Regions from separate parts of the Paenibacillus sp. FSL W8-0194 genome, predicted to be linked through region 2. Evidence: riboswitches for the same ligand, from Rfam matches in the RefSeq annotation. Region 2 holds a riboswitch; the other holds the start of a gene.

Region 1 (8,467 bases), 930 kb from region 2:
GTTTGATGGACTACGATTATTACCGGGACCGGAAGGATGCCGCGGTCGGATTGGTCCGGACGGCGACCTTGGTGAAGCGGGCCAGGGCGGAAGCAGCAAACGCGCTGCTGACAGACAACGGGGATTTGATTCAAGGCACGCCGCTCGGCACGTTTGCCGCGCGGGTCGATCCGGACCGGCTCAAGGCGGGGGACTGGATTCACCCGGCGATTCGCGCCATGAACGCGATGGGATATGATGCGGCCACGTTCGGCAACCATGAATTCAATTACGGGTTGGAATATTTGGACCAAGTCGTCGCGGGAGCTTCCTTTCCTTACGTCAACGCCAATATATACGTGCATGAAGCGGAAGCGGGGAGGAAATTTGCCGTCAACCGCTACCGGCCGTACGTCATTTTGACGAAAACCTGCGTAGACGGGATGGGGCGGTCGCATGAGATCCGGATCGGCTTCATCGGTTTCGCGCCGACGCAAATTCTGGACTGGGACCAGGGCCACTTGGCCGGAAAAGTGCAGGTCAAAGACATGGTCCTGTCGGCGCTTGAATGGGTTCCGGCCATGAAAGAGGAGGGAGCGGACGTCATTGTTGCGCTGGCGCATACCGGTTTTGACGCCGGCGTATCCTTGAAGGATCACGATGCCGAAAACGCGGTGCTGCCCCTCAGCCTGGTGCCGGGGATTGACGCCATCGCGTTTTCCCATACGCATCGGACGTTCCCGGCAAGGGATTTCGCTTCCTTGGACGCTTCCTTTAAACATGCGGACGGAACGCCGCTGCCGGCGGTCGACTGGCAGGAGGGGACCATCAACGGATTGCCGGCGGTGCAGGCCGGCTATAGCGGGGCGATGCTCGGAATCATCGATTTGACGCTCCGGCAGCTGGACGGAAAATGGCAGGCGGTGCATGGAAAAGCGATGGTACGAGAGATCTGCGGCGGGACGGAGGGCAGCGAGCTCGCGGAACCCGATGCCGAAATCGCCGCGCTGCTGCAGCAGGCGCATCAACAAACCGTTGCTTATGCCAACGCCCCCATCGGCCGGACCGAGGTTCCTTTGCATACGTATTTTTCCTTGGTGCATGCCGATGCTTCCGTGCAGCTGCTGAATCATGCCCAAAGGGATTACGCCCGCCGGTGGATCGCTTCGTTTGCGCCGGATCTGCGGCATCTCCCCGTGCTTGCGGCCTCGTCGCCGTTCAAAGCCGGACGGAACGGCCCGAACGATTATGCGGAGATTCCGCCCGGACCGATTGCCATCCGCAGCGCTTCGGAGCTGTATTTGTTCGAAAATACCGTCAAGGCCGTCAAATTGAGCGGTGCCGCCCTGAAAGAATGGCTTGAGTTCTCGGCGGGAATCTACAATCGCATCGACCCGGACGAAACCTCGGAGCAGCCTCTTCTGAACCCGGCGTTTCCCGCCTTCAACTTTGACGTGATCGGCGGCGTAACGTATCGCGTAAACGTCTCCCGGCCGGCAAAATACGGCCCCGACGGCACGCTGCTGAACCCGGATGCGAGCCGGATCGAAGACTTGCGGCATGAAGGGGTCCCGGTGGATCCGGGGCAGCCGTTGATCGTGGTCACAAGCAATTATCGCGTGTCCAGCGGCATCGTGCCGGGCCTGCGCGAAGCGGAACTGGTGCTTGACTCGGCGGACGAAAACCGGCAGGCGCTGATCGATTATATTGCGGAGCAAGGCTGCCTCGTCGCGGAACCGGAGGAAAACTGGAGTTTCAGCCCTATCGGGAAACCGGTCAACGTCATCTTCGCAGGTTCGCCCGAGGCAGCCCGATACGTGAAGGACTTTCCGGGGATCGCGCATACGGGGCGGACCGACGCTCGCGGGTATGGCCTATACCGCATCGATTTGGCCGCGGATCTGTCGGAAACGTCCATGCCTTCCGGGCCAAAGCCGGTTCGCCAACAACATACGAAATCCGACGGATTGCGCCGCTTTTCATATTTGCCATAGTGATCCGCTCCCAGATTTCATCGACATGCAGAGGTTTCGGATGTCCCGAGACCTCTGTATTTTTATTGCAAAGATAAGGATTAAGGCGCTTATGCGGCGTTCATTTTTAATATAAAATCCAACTACCAATCGGTTGGGGGCGATGTTATGAATAAGGTGTAAAATTTTACATTTTCAGCAAATTGCAATAATACAGGGGTGCTACGTTTAAGGGGAAGACGATTTTGACAAGAAAACATGGGGAGGTAAGGAAAATGAAAACGGCCATTCCGTTCCAATTCCGGAGCAGGCAGCTTGCCGGTGCGTTTTTGGCAATGATATTGATGTTGTCCGCCCTTTTTGGCGGTCTGCCTGCGCAGGCGGCATCATCCGTTCTTACCGTGGCCGAGGCCATCGCCAAAAACAACAGCGGCGAAACCGCCACGGTCGAAGGGTATATCGTCGGCGAGGTCTACAATTCGAAGCTCCTTTTTTCGGGTTTTCAGGACGACTTAAACGTGCTGATCGCGGATTCCCCCGGCGAAACGGGCAAGGACAAGCTGATCGACGTCCAGGTGACGGCGAGCTACCGTCCGCAGATCGGCCTCAAAACCAATCCCGGCAATCTCGGCAAAAAGATTCAGGTCACCGGAACGCTGACGGCATACAGCGGCATGTTCGGCGTCAAAAGCCCGACGGCCATCACGTTATCGGGCGAGTCCGGCGGCGGGGATCCCGGAAGCGGGGGCGGGACGCCAAATCCGTCCGATCCGGGCAGCGAAAATATCGGCGTGCCTACGACGCTTCCCGACGGAACCGGCAAAAAGGTGCTGTTTGACCAAAGCCACGGGCAGACGGCCGGCGCCGCCGATTGGGTGATCGACGGAGCCTTTTCCGATTTTGCGGACGGCTTAAGGGAAGCGAACTTTCAGGTGGATGCGCTGGAACGGACGCTCCCGATGAGCGCCCAAGCCTACGCTGAACCGACCGTTACGTTGAATAAATTGAAGCCGTACGACGTGTTTATCATCGGCGAAGCCAACATTCCTTTTAAAGCCTCGGAGCAAGCCGCGATGCTGCAATACGTCAAGGAAGGCGGCAGCATTTTCTTCATCTCTGACCATTACAATTCCGACCGGAACCTGAACCGTTGGGATTCCTCCGAAGTGATGAACGGATACCGCCGCGGAGCTTTCGGCGACCCGACCAAAGGCATGGCTGCCGCCGAAGCCGCATCGGGCGCGATGAGGGACGTGACCAGCACGGATTGGCTGGGCCAAAACTTCGGGGTCCGTTTCCGCTATAATTCGGTCGGCGACGTGACCAAAACGGATGCGGTCAAATACGACCAATCCTTCGGCATCACGGCAGGGGTCAACGACGTCGAAATGCACAGCGGCTCGACGCTGGTCATCCTCGATCCGAAGCGGGTCAAAGGGATCGTATACCTGCCGCAAAACGTGCCCGGCTGGAACAACGCGGTCGAAAACAGCGACAAGAAAAATTTCCCGACCGGGGGCGTATACAAAAACGGCGGCAAAGCCGAAGGACCGTATGCGGCCATCGCCAAGCTGGGAAAAGGCAAAGCCGCGTTCATCGGCGACTCTTCGCCGGTGGAGGACGCGAGCCCGAAATACGTCCGCGAAGACAACGGCAGCAAGAAAAAAACCTATGACGGATTCAAAGGCGAAGCCCAGGACGGCGTCTTCCTCGTGCAAACCGTAAAATGGCTGGCCGTTCATGAGGATTACGAGACGTTTGAAAACCGGGGCATTGCGCTGGACGAGCCGACGCCGCTGCTCGGAGCGCTCGAGGAACCGGCGACTTCGGCCGAAATCCCCGGCACGGAGCCCTGGACGACACCGGCGGCAGGCTATAAATGGTACGATCCTGCAACGTATAAAGCAGGCTCTTACGGTTCCGGCGATAGCGGTCCGGTGGTGACGATTCCGGAGCTGACCACGATCCGAAACGCCAGGTCCGCTGCGGACAACAGCTACGTGACGGTACAAGGCGTCATCACGTCCGAACCGGGAATATTCGGCGGATCGGGATTTTATTTGCAGGACGGAACCGCTGGCATCTATGTCTATCCAAGCTCGGCAACGGGATTCCACGCAGGCGACAAAATTAAAATGACCGCCCAGAAAACGGTCTTCAACTCCGAGGCGGAGCTGATGAACGAAGTTCAGGTTGCCAAGCTGGACGATTCGGCGGGCATTCCGGCGCCGACCCCCATCGTTCAAGATACGGTGAACGACAGCAATCAAGGGCAGCTGATTACCCTGAAAAATATGACTGTACGGAATTACCAGACCGTTACCGGTTCGCTGGAATTCGACCTGGTCAACGGAAGCGTGACCAACCGTGTGCGCGTGGACAGCCGCACGGGGGTTCAAGCGGATAGGCTGAAGCAGTCGTTTCCGGAAGGAACGAAGGTCGACATCACTGGCATTTCGTCCATCTTCAAAAACAATTACCAGCTGAAGCTGCTGAAACTGGAAGATATCCGGCCGGCGGGAGCGGGCCCGGAGAAAAGCAATGCGGCAACGATGACGGGGCCGGCTTCCGCTTATGCGGGGGCTCCCGTCGACGTGGCGGTTGGCGTCAGCGCGTTGACGTATTCCTTTACCGCAATGGACGTCACGATCCAATACGATCCGTCCAAGATGACGTTTCAAACGCAAACCGATCAGGAAGGCCGTCCCGTTCTCGCCGAGGGGGCGGTCGCTTCTTCCAGGGAAGGCTTGAATTTGCTGGCGGCGGGCATCAAGCCGGAAGCGGGACAAATCCGGCTGCTGCTGGCAAGCACCGGGGAGGCGAATGCGGTCAAAGAAAGCGGCGAATTGTTTCAACTGCATGGCAAGCTGAGGGAGGATGCGGCCGGCAGCGCGGAATTGTCGGTGACGGTATTTACGGTATCCTCGGACGGCGCTTCGCAGGACATCAACACGGGCGGGGCCGCCGTTCAGATCCAAGTGGCAACGGCTGACCGCAGCGCGCTTCATGCAGCCATTCAGGATGCGCAACAACTGGCGGATCAAGCCGTAACGGGTACCGAACCGGGGCAATATCCGCCTGCGGCCAAGGCCGACCTGCTTGCGGCCATTCAAGCGGCGACCGCGGTTTACAACGATGCATCCGCTACCCAAACGCAAATCAATGCGGCGCTGGCTGCGCTGACAAGCGCCGTTCATACCTTTAAAAACGCGGTCATTCCGGTGCCGTCCGTTCCTGTGGACAAGTCCGCCTTAAACGCGGCGATCGCTTCGGCTCAGAACGTATACGACCGCGCCGCCGCAGGCGAAAAGATCGGACAGTATCCGGCTTCGGCCAAGTCGGCGCTTCAAACCGCGATCCAGTCCGCCGTTTCGGTGAAAAACAGCTCCGCGGCTGCCCAAGCCCAGGTCGATGCCGCGACAGCCGCGCTGAACAATGCGGTTGCGGCCTTCAAGACGAAGCTGATCACGCTGGTGCCGGGAACGGGCAAAATTACCGTGCAGGACCTGTCGATCATGGCCAAATATTTCGGCATCACATCGGCCGACGGCAACTGGAGCCGCGTGGCCTCCGCCGATCTTTTCAATGAAGGGGAAATCACGATCCGCGCGCTGGCCGGCGTCGCCCAAATGATTATCGGCGATTGGTACGGCAAATAAACCAACGAAGGATGAATCCAACACCCATCGCAGGAGGCGGCCGTATGCCGTTTTCTGCGATTGGCATGTTCGAAAGGATGAAGCCCATTGCTGAAAAAGTTAGCCTCAATTCTCGGACTCGTGCTCGTATTCGGGTGGTTTGCCGCGCAAACGCAGGCGTCGGCGGATGACGCAGCCCCCGGCGTCTCCCTGCAATCAACGTCCAGCGGGAATCAAATCACGGTCGTCGTGACGGGGGAACATCTTAAAGATCTGTACGCTTACGATTTCACGCTGAAATACGACGCGCAGAAGCTTTCATATCAAAGCGCCTCAGCAGGCCCGAACGGTTTCTCCGTCGATCCGATCGTCCGAAACGGGACGGTCCGGATCGCGCATACCAAGGTAGGCAAAACGGTCGGCGACAACGGCACCGTTCAATTGGCCTCCGTTCAATTCGCGAGGCTGCAGAAGGGCAGCGCCGACGTTTCGCTGCATGACGTCAAACTGGTGGACTCCAAGCTGAATGCTGCCGCAAGCAAGATCATTACCGCGTCCATTTCGATCAAGGAAGGAAGCGTCCCCGTACCGGCTGCCCTGAAAGATATCGGCGGTCACTGGGCCAAGGACGCCATCGAGCAGGCCGTGCAGCAAGGTTGGGTGACGGGTTACGCGAACGGGACGTTCCAACCGGGCAAGGAAGTGACGCGGATCGAGTTGGCCGCCATGCTGATCCGGGCCCTGGGGGCGGGCGACGCTGCCCGCCAGCCTGTCCAATTTAAGGATGCGAAGAAAATTCCGGCATGGGGACTGCCTTTCGTGGAAGAAGCGGTAGTCCGGGGGATCATGAACGGTTACGCCGATGGATCGTTCGGGCCGGCGAGGAAAATTACGCGGGCGGAATTGGCCGCCATGGCCGTCCGTTCGCTGCCTTCGACCGAAGCGCCGGCAGGCGGCGGCAAGCCTGCTTTTGCCGACGGCGCGCAAATCCCCGCCTGGGCCAAGCCTTACGCCGAGACGGCGGCACAGCGGGGCATCATGAGCGGGCGAAGCGGCGGCTTATTTGCGCCAAACGCCCATGCGACCCGCGCCGAGGCGGTGGTCGTCATTTCGGCATTGCTGCAGAAGAAATAATGCTATCGAAAATATCGATAGCATGGAAAAAATTCTTTATTGAAAGAAGCTTCCGCTAAATCGAAGATATGTGCTATACTTATGTAAGTAACCATTCGGGTTGCTTTTTCATACGATGACGCAGTATCATGGTATGAACGAACTCAAACCAATACTAAAAATATGAATATGGATCTTCGGGGTAAGGTGAAATTCCTGACCGGCGGTGAACGTCCTTGAACGCCAAAGCGACGTCAAGCCCGCGACTCCTGCTTTTCAAGCGATTGAAAGGCAGCGACTGACCTGGTGGGATTCCAGGGCCGACGGTAAAGTCCGGATGGGAGAAGATCAATAGAGCAGGTTTGCCGGAAATGTTTTTTCGTAACATTTCCGCAGGCTTATTTGATCAGCCCCCGTTTTGTCGATTTCGGTCGATATACGGGGGTTTTCCAATGTTGACTCCGTATTCAGGCAAGGGGATTAGGAATATGGAAAACGTAAGCAACAAGTTCAAGCTGAATCCCGCCCTGCGCAAGCAGGCGGTCCGCCCGAAAACCGGCTTTTGGCTGGTCGTGCTCGGGGCGGCATTGTGGGGAGCGGACCCGCTCTTCCGGATCATTTTGCTGCGCGAGCAGATCACGCCGACGCAGATCGTTTTGCTCGAACATATCATCATTGCGCTGTTCGTGGCGCCGCTGCTTTGGAAGCACCGCTCCGAATTAAAAGGGCTCAAGCTGCGCCATATCGGCGCGCTGCTGTTCCTGTCCTGGGGCGGCTCGGCCATCGCGACTATTCTGTTTACGTTGGGGCTGACCCACGGCAATTTGAACGCCGTCCTGCTGCTGCAGAAAATGCAGCCGATTTTCGCCATTCTCATGGCGCGGGTCCTGCTGAAGGAACAGCTGCCGAAGCAGTTCGGCTGGCTGCTGCTGCTTGCGCTGGCAGGCACCTACCTGCTCACTTTCGGGTTTACGTTCCCGTTCGGCCATGTCAACGATTTCGTCCAAGTGGGAAGCCTGCTGTCCCTGGGCGCGGCGGCGCTGTGGGGCGGCTCGACCGTCATGGGCCGCCTGATGGTCGGCAAAATGGAATACGAAACGGTCACTTCGCTTCGTTTCATCGTGGCGCTGCCGCTCCTGATCGCCATTACGATCAATCAAGGGGATCCTTGGCATGTTCCTTCCGGCGCTGGCACGATCGCGGCCGTATCGATCAACTTGCTCGGCCAGGCGCTGCTGCCCGGTTTGTTCAGCCTGATGGTGTATTATAAGGGCCTGACGACGACCAAAGCGTCGGTGGCGACCCTCGCGGAGCTGAGCTTCCCGATGGTCGGCGTGCTCATCAACTGGATCGCGTTCCAGGAGGTCGTGAAATTCCACCAAATTTGCGGGTTTGTTCTGATCTGGGCCGTCCTGTTCATCATATCGCGCCAAAGCGCAAAGGAATCGTAAACGTATTTTCTGGTGGCATTCCCTATAAAATAATCCAAAGCTGTTGCCTTAAAAGGCTGCTTCCGGGGCGGTTTGTCCGCCCGCGAAAGCGGCCTTTTTTTTGCGCGTGAATAACTTTTAGGGACCCGAGATTTTCAGTCATGATTTAAACGGTTCGACATACATTTTTATAAGTAAGCGCTTGCAGAATACGTTTTAGAAATGGTCGGTGCAATTCAGGATTCAAGATTCAAGGTGTCAATGTGATGAATGGGGGAATGTTCATGAGGCTGAAATTCGCTTCGAAACCGCTGATGGCGCTTTTGATGGCGGG
Region 2 (8,467 bases):
GAAGTGGTATTTGCCCAAGAGGCGAACAAGCCCCCGACCTCGATCCATGAAACCGTCTTTGAGAACGACGGCGATCCGATTACGCTGATGGACCAAATCGCCGACGATTCGCAGGAGCGCTGGTTCGACAAGCTGGCCCTGAACGAAGCGATCGACGGCCTTTCCGAACGCGAGAAGCTGATCGTGTACCTACGGTATTACCGGGATCAGACCCAATCGGAGGTGGCCTCCAGGCTGGGCATATCCCAGGTGCAGGTGTCGCGCCTGGAAAAGAAAATATTGCAGCTGATCCGCGATCAGATTGCGCAGTAAACGCGCAGCGGACCGGTTCTAAGGATGTTTTTCCTTGGGCCGGTCCGTTTTTGTTTTCTAGTGGGCTGTTCTCGAAAAACAAGGGAAAAACGTCCAGGAATGGTATCGATGGAGTAGAAAACGGAGCTTTTTCCTATACTAACGTCATTGAGGCAGCAAAGGAGTGATAGGAATGTCATCGAATTCGGCTCCTACGGTGTACCTGCAGCTGCGCAGCCGCGTGCCGATCACGCAGGGCAGGGTCGTGACGCTTGGGCATGTCGCCCGGATCCTGAGCGACCCGGAGTGGGAGGCGCCGCTTCGCAATTTGGAGCTGGTCGAGCCGCAAAAATGGGACGGCAATTTACTGCTTATCGACCTTATGCAAATCATACCGAAGGTGCAGGAGCTTATCCCCGGGGTGAAAATCGAACCGATCGGGCAAAACCACGTGCTGGTGGAGGTCGTCCAAAATCCGCGGAAGCCTTCCCTCGCGCTGTTTTTGCTCGTTTGGCTCCTTCTTTTTTTCGGCTCCGCGCTGACGATCATGAATTTTCATGCGGACGTCAACATGCAGGAGGTTCAGATCCGGACGGTGGAAATGTTGACGGGCAAACGGGACGAGCATCCTTACCTGTTCCAGGCGGCCTATTCGTTTGGCATCGGGTTTGGCATGGTCATTTTTTTCAACCATCTGTTCAAGAAAAAATGGAACGAGGAGCCGACCCCGCTTGAGGTGGAAATGTTCCTTTACCAGGAAAACATCGATCAGTTTGTCGTCGCCCAGGAATACAAACGGATGAAATCGTCGCAAAACAAGGGTGAACCGCATTGAACACGACGGCATTTGGTCTGCTGGTGCAAATTTTGCTGGGCATTGCAGGAGGCATTGCCGTCGGCGGCGGCGTGATCGCATTGTTTATCGTGCTGGACATGATTCCGAGGCTTGCCCAACTGACGCGTTCATACCACCAGGTACACTGGTACGAAGGGGCGATGGTCGCGGGGTCGCTGGTGGGAACCGTGTTTGATTTTTGGAATTGGAAGCTGTCGCTGGGCCCATGGTCGGGGCTGGTCGTCGGTTTGTTCCATGGCGCGTTTATCGGCCTGTTGGCCGCGGCTTTGACCGAGGTGCTGAACGTCCTGCCGATTTTGGCGAAGCGGCTGAAGATGATCCGCTTTTTGTTTGGCCTTTTGATGGCGATGGTGACAGGGAAAGTGGCAGGCTCGTTGTTTGACTGGTTTGTGTACAGAAAGTAAGACGCGAAAGGGGTGCGTGGATCATGAACGAACATGAAAACGAACGAACAGGCATGGAGGATCCGGCAAAACCGGCCGCGGCGATGTCGTACGGCGACGCGGAGGAAGCAGAGGGAGAGGCGGCCTCGAGTTCAAACGCAGGGGATGGGAACGGCTATGATCCCGGGAACGGGGCAAGCATGAAGGCGGCGGAAGGGCCGCGGCAGAAGGGGCCGGTCAAAACCGAGGAGAAAAAGCGGGAAAAGGAGCACTCCGACTCGGTCGAGGAATCCGTCATCTACTGGCAAAAAACGGACGACATTTCGGGGAGCCTCGACCAAACGAAGGCGACGTTAAAGGAAGTGGTGGGACTCGGGACCTCTTTTGACATCGTGTTCCGCGAGATGACGCTGGCGGGGCAGCGCACGGGGCTGTTTTTCGTCAACGGGTTCGCCAAAGACAACATCATGCTCGAAATTTTGAAGCGGCTGACCTACCTGTCGGCGGATCAACTGACGACCGATGCGCTGAAAGCCTTTTTCGAATGTTATATCCCGCATATTCAGGTGGAAGTCGAAAAGAAGCTCAGCTCCACGATCAACAAGGTGCTGATGGGCATGTCCGCCCTGTACATCGAAGGCGAGCAGGCGGCCATCGTGCTGGATACGCGCACCTTCCCGGTGCGCAGCCCGGAAGAACCGAGCATCGAGAGGGTGGTACGGGGCTCCAGGGACGGCTTTGTCGAGACGCTGCTCAGCAATATCGCCCTTGTCCGCCGCCGCGTCCGCGATCCCGGATTCAAAGCGGAGCTGGTCCAGGTAGGTAGACGTACACGTACGGACGTGTGCATTGCATATATTGACGATATCGTCGATAAGGTGCAGGTCGATTCGATCCGGGAAAAAATCAAAGGCCTGGATATCGAAGGGCTGCCGCAGGCGGATAAGCAGCTGGAGGAGGCCATCATCAACAAAGGCTGGCATCCATATCCGCTGGTCCGGTATTCGGAGCGGCCCGACGTGGTGGCTTCGCATATTTTGGAGGGGCGGGTGGCCGTGTTCGTCGATACGTCGCCGAGCGTCATGGTCATGCCGACCACCTTTTTCGACCTGTGCCAGCATGCCGAGGAAAACCGGCAAACGGCATTTATGGGCACGTATTTGAGGTGGATCCGTTTTCTCGGGATCGTCGCCTCCATGTTTTTGCTGCCCTTATGGATGCTGCTGGTGGCCAATCCGGAATTGAAGCCGGGCTTTCTTCAGTTCATCGGGCCACATGACCATGGCAAAGTCCCTTTGGTCGCCCAGTTTCTGATGGTCGAATTCGGGGTGGACCTGCTGCGGCTGGCGGCCGTCCACACCCCTACGCCGCTGGCGTCCGCCATGGGTTTGATCGCGGCCATCCTCGTCGGCGACATCGCGGTCAAAACCGGACTGTTCGTCAACGAAGTCGTGCTCTACATGGCCGTTGCGGCCATCGGCATGTTTGCGACGCCAAGCTATGAGCTCGGGCTGGCCAACCGGCTGGTGCGCCTGGTGCTCCTGGTGGCCGTTGCGCTCTTTAAGGTGCAGGGGTTCGTCATCGGCACGACGCTGCTCGTTTTGCTGCTGACGCTGCACCGATCGTACAATTCTTCGTATTTGTGGCCGTTTATACCTTTTAATGCAAAGGCGCTGGCGAGCGTATTATTCCGTTTTCCGCTGCTGGAGGCGAAGAAAAGGCCATCCTTCAACAAAACGCGGGATAACACGAAAATGGCGCCTAACCCGGACAATACGGATCAATCGTAGAAAAAATACAAATGTTTTGCTTAAAAATCCATTCATTCTCTTCCGTTGTCTGTTATACTGATGTAAAAGTTCAGATGGAAGTTTGATTTTCCACAGAAAGCGAAGGGATGCTGAATTATGTTCTTACATGGTACAAGTCAAATAAACGCAGCAGGGCATCTGGAAATCGGCGGTTGCGACGTGACGGAACTCAAGTCCCGATACGGAACACCGCTTTATATCGTGGACGAAGAGCTCGTGCGTCAGCGCTGTCAGCAGTACATCACAGCTTTCCGCGCATCCGGCCTGAAATTCCAGGTCGCTTATGCGAGCAAAGCGTTTTGCACGATGGCCATGTGCCGCATTGCAGACCAGGAAGGCATGTCGCTTGATGTGGTATCCGACGGGGAGCTTTACACCGCGCTGCAGGCAGGATTTCCGGCCAAACGCATTCATTTCCACGGCAACAACAAAACGCTGGAGGAAATCGAAATGGCGATCGACGCCGAAATCGGCTGCTTCGTTGTGGACAACTTGGTGGAGCTGCACCTCTTGAATGCGGTCGCGGCCGAGAAAAACGTGCGCGTGCAAATTTTGCTCCGCGTAACGCCGGGCGTCGAAGCGCATACCCATGAGTACATCTCCACGGGTCAAACCGATTCCAAGTTCGGCTTCGACATCGGCAACGGATCGGCATTCGAAGCCGTGAAGCTGGCGTCCGAACAGTCGAACCTGGAGCTGCTCGGCGTTCATTCCCACATCGGCTCCCAAATCTTCGAGGTTGAAGGCTTTGAAATGGCGGTGCAACGCGTGGCGGAATTCGCAAAAAGCGTGTCCGAGCAGCTTGCCGTGCAGTTCAAGGTGGTCAACCTGGGCGGAGGTTTCGGGATCCGCTATGTGGACGGGGATACGCCGCTTGAGGTTTCGCAATACGTAAAAGCGATCACCGATGCGGTTAAAACCCATTTTTCCGGCTGGTCTTCCGAGCTTCCCGAAATTTGGGTGGAGCCGGGCCGGAGCATCGTCGGCGACGCCGGCACGACGCTTTACACGGTCGGAACGAGCAAGGACATTCCGGGCGTCCGCAAATATGTGGCCGTAGACGGCGGCATGACGGACAATCCGCGTCCCGCTTTGTACGAATCCAAATATGAAGCGCTGCTCGCCAACCGCGCGAACGATCCGGTCGAAGAGACGGTTTCCATTGCCGGAAAATGCTGCGAAAGCGGCGACATGCTGATCTGGGACCTGGACCTGCCGAAAGTAAACAGCGGCGACCTGCTGGCTGTTTCCTGCACGGGAGCGTACAACTATTCCATGGCCAGCAACTATAACCGCATTCGCCGTCCGGCGGTCGTATTCGTCCGCGAGGGCGAAAGCGATCTGGTCGTCCGCCGCGAAACGCTGCAGGATATCGTCGGCAACGACGTCATCCCGGAGCGGATCAGCAAGCAGGCTGTCCTGAAGTAAGGAGTTACAGCGGTCCGAAAGATCGGGAACAGCCGTCTTTAAAAAGCAAGAATTGGTGAAGAACAAAACACGGAAAAGATCATTTCTGTATTGGGGAATGCGGAAATGGTCTTTTTCGTTTCCCGAAATCATTGCAAAAGGGTCTGTATGTAAGATACAATCAGGTAGTGAGTCCAAACGGCGGACATGCTTGTAACGGTGTTTGTCCATTGGCGAATGAAGCAGCATCCAATAAACGAAAATATCCGGAGGAAGTGAATACCGATGAAAAAAGGTACGATTGAACTTGAAAAAGGCGGAGTAGTTGAAATAGAATTTTTGCCGGAAGAAGCGCCGAACACGGTGGCAAACTTCGAAAAGCTGGCGAATTCCGGCTTTTATAACGGCCTGACGTTCCACCGCGTGATCCCTGGTTTCGTGGCGCAAGGCGGCTGCCCGATCGGAAACGGCACCGGCGGCCCGGGTTACACCATCGATTGCGAAACAGCAACGAACACGACGAAGCACGAGAGAGGCGTGTTGTCCATGGCGCATGCCGGACGCAACACGGGCGGCAGCCAATTTTTTATCGTGTACGAGCCGCAGCATCATCTGGACGGCGTGCACACCGTTTTCGGCAAAGTGACGAAAGGCATGGAACTTGTCGACGCGATCAGACCGGGCGACAAAATGAAAGAAGTTAAAGTTTGGGACGAACAATAAGAAGGGCATCGCCTCTTCGGAACGTTTTGGCTTGGCCGTCAGCGAACGGCACAGCCGGCGCCGGTTTACCGGCGTCGGCTTTTTTTCGTTTGATGAAACCCGAAAGCCTTTCGTTGCGGGCGTCTGCGAGCCATAGGATCGGCTTCGCGGGGCAAAGGTTGCAATTTGGCGGAAGTGGTGGTAACATTTCTTTTAGAAAGCGGCTTGATCTTTTTCAGCAGGCTTTCAAACAATTGTATACGCATGATTGGTTTATTCCTTCGGGGCAGGGTGAAATTCCCTACCGGCGGTGATGATGCATTTCGTTTATGGCGTACGGCCATGAAACTTGTGCATCTTAGTCCGTGACCCGGCCGCGTGGCCTTTAGCGCCCGCGTACGGTGGACCCGGTGCAAATCCGGGACCGACAGTATAGTCTGGATGGGAGAAGGAGCGAAAGCGCATGGTACATATGCTTATGCGTTTGCACCAATAAAGCTGCGGCATAGACGTGTCTTTTTACGTGTTTTCAGGACGTTCGTTCTTGGAATATCGGAAAACGGGTTTTTTGATGACTCCGGATTCGATCTTCAAGGAAGGTCCCGTTTTCGCGTCGCGTCTCGGATGAAGCAAGTGACTCAGGCTCGCTTTGTTTTGCCGTACCCGGTTGCGGGTACCGCCTATGATGATTGGGCGAAGCTTTATTCGCGTGTCTTTAGCTTACTCTCGACAAGCCCCCGGATGGTATCCGGAGGGCTTTTTTTGTTGCCTGGTTGATCAGGCAAAAGAACGGAAAGGAGGGGATTTGCGCGATGGAACTCCCCGTGAATGACGAATTTTACATGTCCCTGGCGCTGGATATGGCCGAACGCGCGCAGGGGCAGACGGGAATCAATCCGGTCGTGGGCTGCGTGATCGTCAAAGGCGGTGCGCTTGTCGGACTCGGGACGCATCTGCAGCGAGGAACCGCGCACGCGGAAGTGCATGCCGTCCGGATGGCCGGCGATCAGGCCGAAGGCAGCACGGTGTACGTCACGCTGGAGCCCTGCAGCCATCACGGCAAAACCCCGCCATGCAGCGACCTGTTGATCAAAGCCAAGGTGAAGCGGGTCGTCGTCGCTTGCGAAGACCCGAATCCCGTCGTCGCGGGCTCCGGGATCGAACGGCTCCGCCGTCACGGAATCGAGGTCGATGTCGGCGTGCTGCGGGAACGGGCGCTTCGCCTGAACGAAAAGTTCGCGAAGTATATCACGACAAAGCTGCCTTACGTGACGATCAAGACGGCAAGCACGTTGGACGGGAAAATCGCCGCCGACACGGGCGACAGCAAGTGGATATCAAACGCGGAAGCCCGGCTCCAGGCGCATGCCCTTCGCCATCGGCATCAGGCGATCATGGTCGGGATCGGAACGGTTCTGGCCGATGATCCCAGCCTGACAACGCGGCATGAACGAGTGGAAGGCTTGCAGCCGGTACGGATCGTCGTCGACTCCGGGCTTCGCCTGCCGGCCGAAGCCAAAATGTTCAAGGATGGCACCTCGCCCATCGTCGTCTTGACGACGGAGCAGGCGCCGGCAGAACGGCGCAGGATGCTGGAGGAACTCGGGGCGGAGGTCGTCGCCTGCGGCGCGGGGCCTCGCGTGGACCTGACAACCGCTTTGGAAGAGCTTGGCCGCCGGGAAATCGGCTCCATCCTGGTCGAAGGCGGCGGGACGCTGAACGGGGAGCTGCTGCAGGCGCGACTGGCGGACCGAATCGTGATGTATATCGCTCCGAAAATCGTCGGCGGCAAGCATGCCCCGCATAATTTCGATTTTGAAGGCATCCGCCGCATGGCCGATGCGATCACGTTAAATGAACTTGAGGTCGAGCAGGTCGGGGACAACATCCTCGTTTCGGGAAAACCGGCGTGGCCCGCCAGCTCGAATGGGGAAAAACAATAAGAAGGAGGGAGACGTCATGTTTACCGGTTTGGTTGAGGAAATCGGGATTTTGGATGGCATTGCAAGGCAAGGGGAGGCCATGGTTTTAACGATCAAGGCTTCCGCCATCATGGACGACATCCGGATCGGCGACAGCATCGCGGTGAACGGGGTCTGCCTGACCGCCACGAAAATCGGCGGCGGCGCTTTTTCCGTCGACGTCACGCCCCAGACGTACCGCCATTCCAATCTGGGGCTGCTGAAGCCGGGAAGCCGCATCAATCTCGAGCGGGCGATGAAAGCAGGCGGGAGATTCGGCGGCCATCTGGTTCAGGGTCATGCCGACATGACCGGCACGGTCCGGCGGCTGTCCAAGGAGCAGAACGCGGTGCTGATCGAGATCGTGCCGGATAAACAGGACTTGTCCAAATTCATCATCCCGCAAGGCTCCGTCACGGTGGATGGAGTCAGTCTGACGATTGCCGACACCGACGGCGAAAGCTTCACCGTGTCGGTCATACCGCACACGCTTCAGGAAACCGGATTATCCGGCCTGAAGCCGGGCAGCGTCGTCAATATCGAATGCGACATTATCGGCAAATACGTGCATGCGCTGTTAGGGCCGGCGGCGTCCGGCAAAGGCGCGGAGCGGTCCGGCATAACGCTGGATATGCTGGCGTCCAACGGTTTTGCGTAACGCGCAGCGCTGCCGACAACGCAACTACAAAAGGGGGTAACGAACATCATGGAACCAATTCATTTTGACCCGATTGAAGACGCGATTCAGGATCTCCGGTCCGGCAAGGTGATCATCGTCGTGGATGACGAGGACCGGGAAAACGAGGGGGATTTTGTGGCTCTTGCGGAAAAAGCGACGCCGGAGGTGATCAATTTCATGGTTACCGAAGGCCGCGGGCTTGTCTGCGTCCCTCTGGCAAGGGAACGGGCGGAGGCGCTCGAGCTGATGCCGATGACGTCTCAGAACACGGATCATCACGGCACGGCCTTTACGGTGTCTGTGGACCATAGAAATACGACGACGGGGATTTCGGCGCAGGAACGGTCGCTGACGGCCAAGGCGCTGATCGACCCGGC

The links. A riboswitch is a leader RNA that binds a small molecule or an ion and turns the genes downstream of it on or off. The one in region 2 is predicted to bind FMN.
Region 1: it holds a riboswitch for FMN, as region 2 does, so the genes downstream of both, MKY58_RS04950 (DMT family transporter) here and ribD (bifunctional diaminohydroxyphosphoribosylaminopyrimidine deaminase/5-amino-6-(5-phosphoribosylamino)uracil reductase RibD) in region 2, are expected to answer to the same signal.

The regions. Positions count from the first base shown of each region.
Region 1 covers NZ_CP150205.1:1,157,574-1,166,040, forward strand. The annotation lists gene MKY58_RS04935 (bifunctional 2',3'-cyclic-nucleotide 2'-phosphodiesterase/3'-nucleotidase) at 1-1,973, shown strand, start outside; gene MKY58_RS04940 (DUF6359 domain-containing protein) at 2,288-5,611, shown strand; gene MKY58_RS04945 (S-layer homology domain-containing protein) at 5,699-6,724, shown strand; FMN riboswitch at 6,893-7,056, shown strand; gene MKY58_RS04950 (DMT family transporter) at 7,192-8,154, shown strand; gene MKY58_RS04955 (ABC transporter substrate-binding protein) at 8,418-8,467, shown strand, end outside.
Region 2 covers NZ_CP150205.1:2,083,005-2,091,471, forward strand. The annotation lists gene sigF (RNA polymerase sporulation sigma factor SigF) at 1-312, shown strand, start outside; gene MKY58_RS09180 (stage V sporulation protein AA) at 485-1,126, shown strand; gene MKY58_RS09185 (stage V sporulation protein AB) at 1,123-1,551, shown strand; gene MKY58_RS09190 (spore germination protein) at 1,731-3,320, shown strand; gene lysA (diaminopimelate decarboxylase) at 3,438-4,769, shown strand; gene MKY58_RS09200 (peptidylprolyl isomerase) at 5,034-5,471, shown strand; FMN riboswitch at 5,724-5,907, shown strand; gene ribD (bifunctional diaminohydroxyphosphoribosylaminopyrimidine deaminase/5-amino-6-(5-phosphoribosylamino)uracil reductase RibD) at 6,263-7,393, shown strand; gene ribE (riboflavin synthase) at 7,410-8,069, shown strand; gene MKY58_RS09215 (bifunctional 3,4-dihydroxy-2-butanone-4-phosphate synthase/GTP cyclohydrolase II) at 8,118-8,467, shown strand, end outside.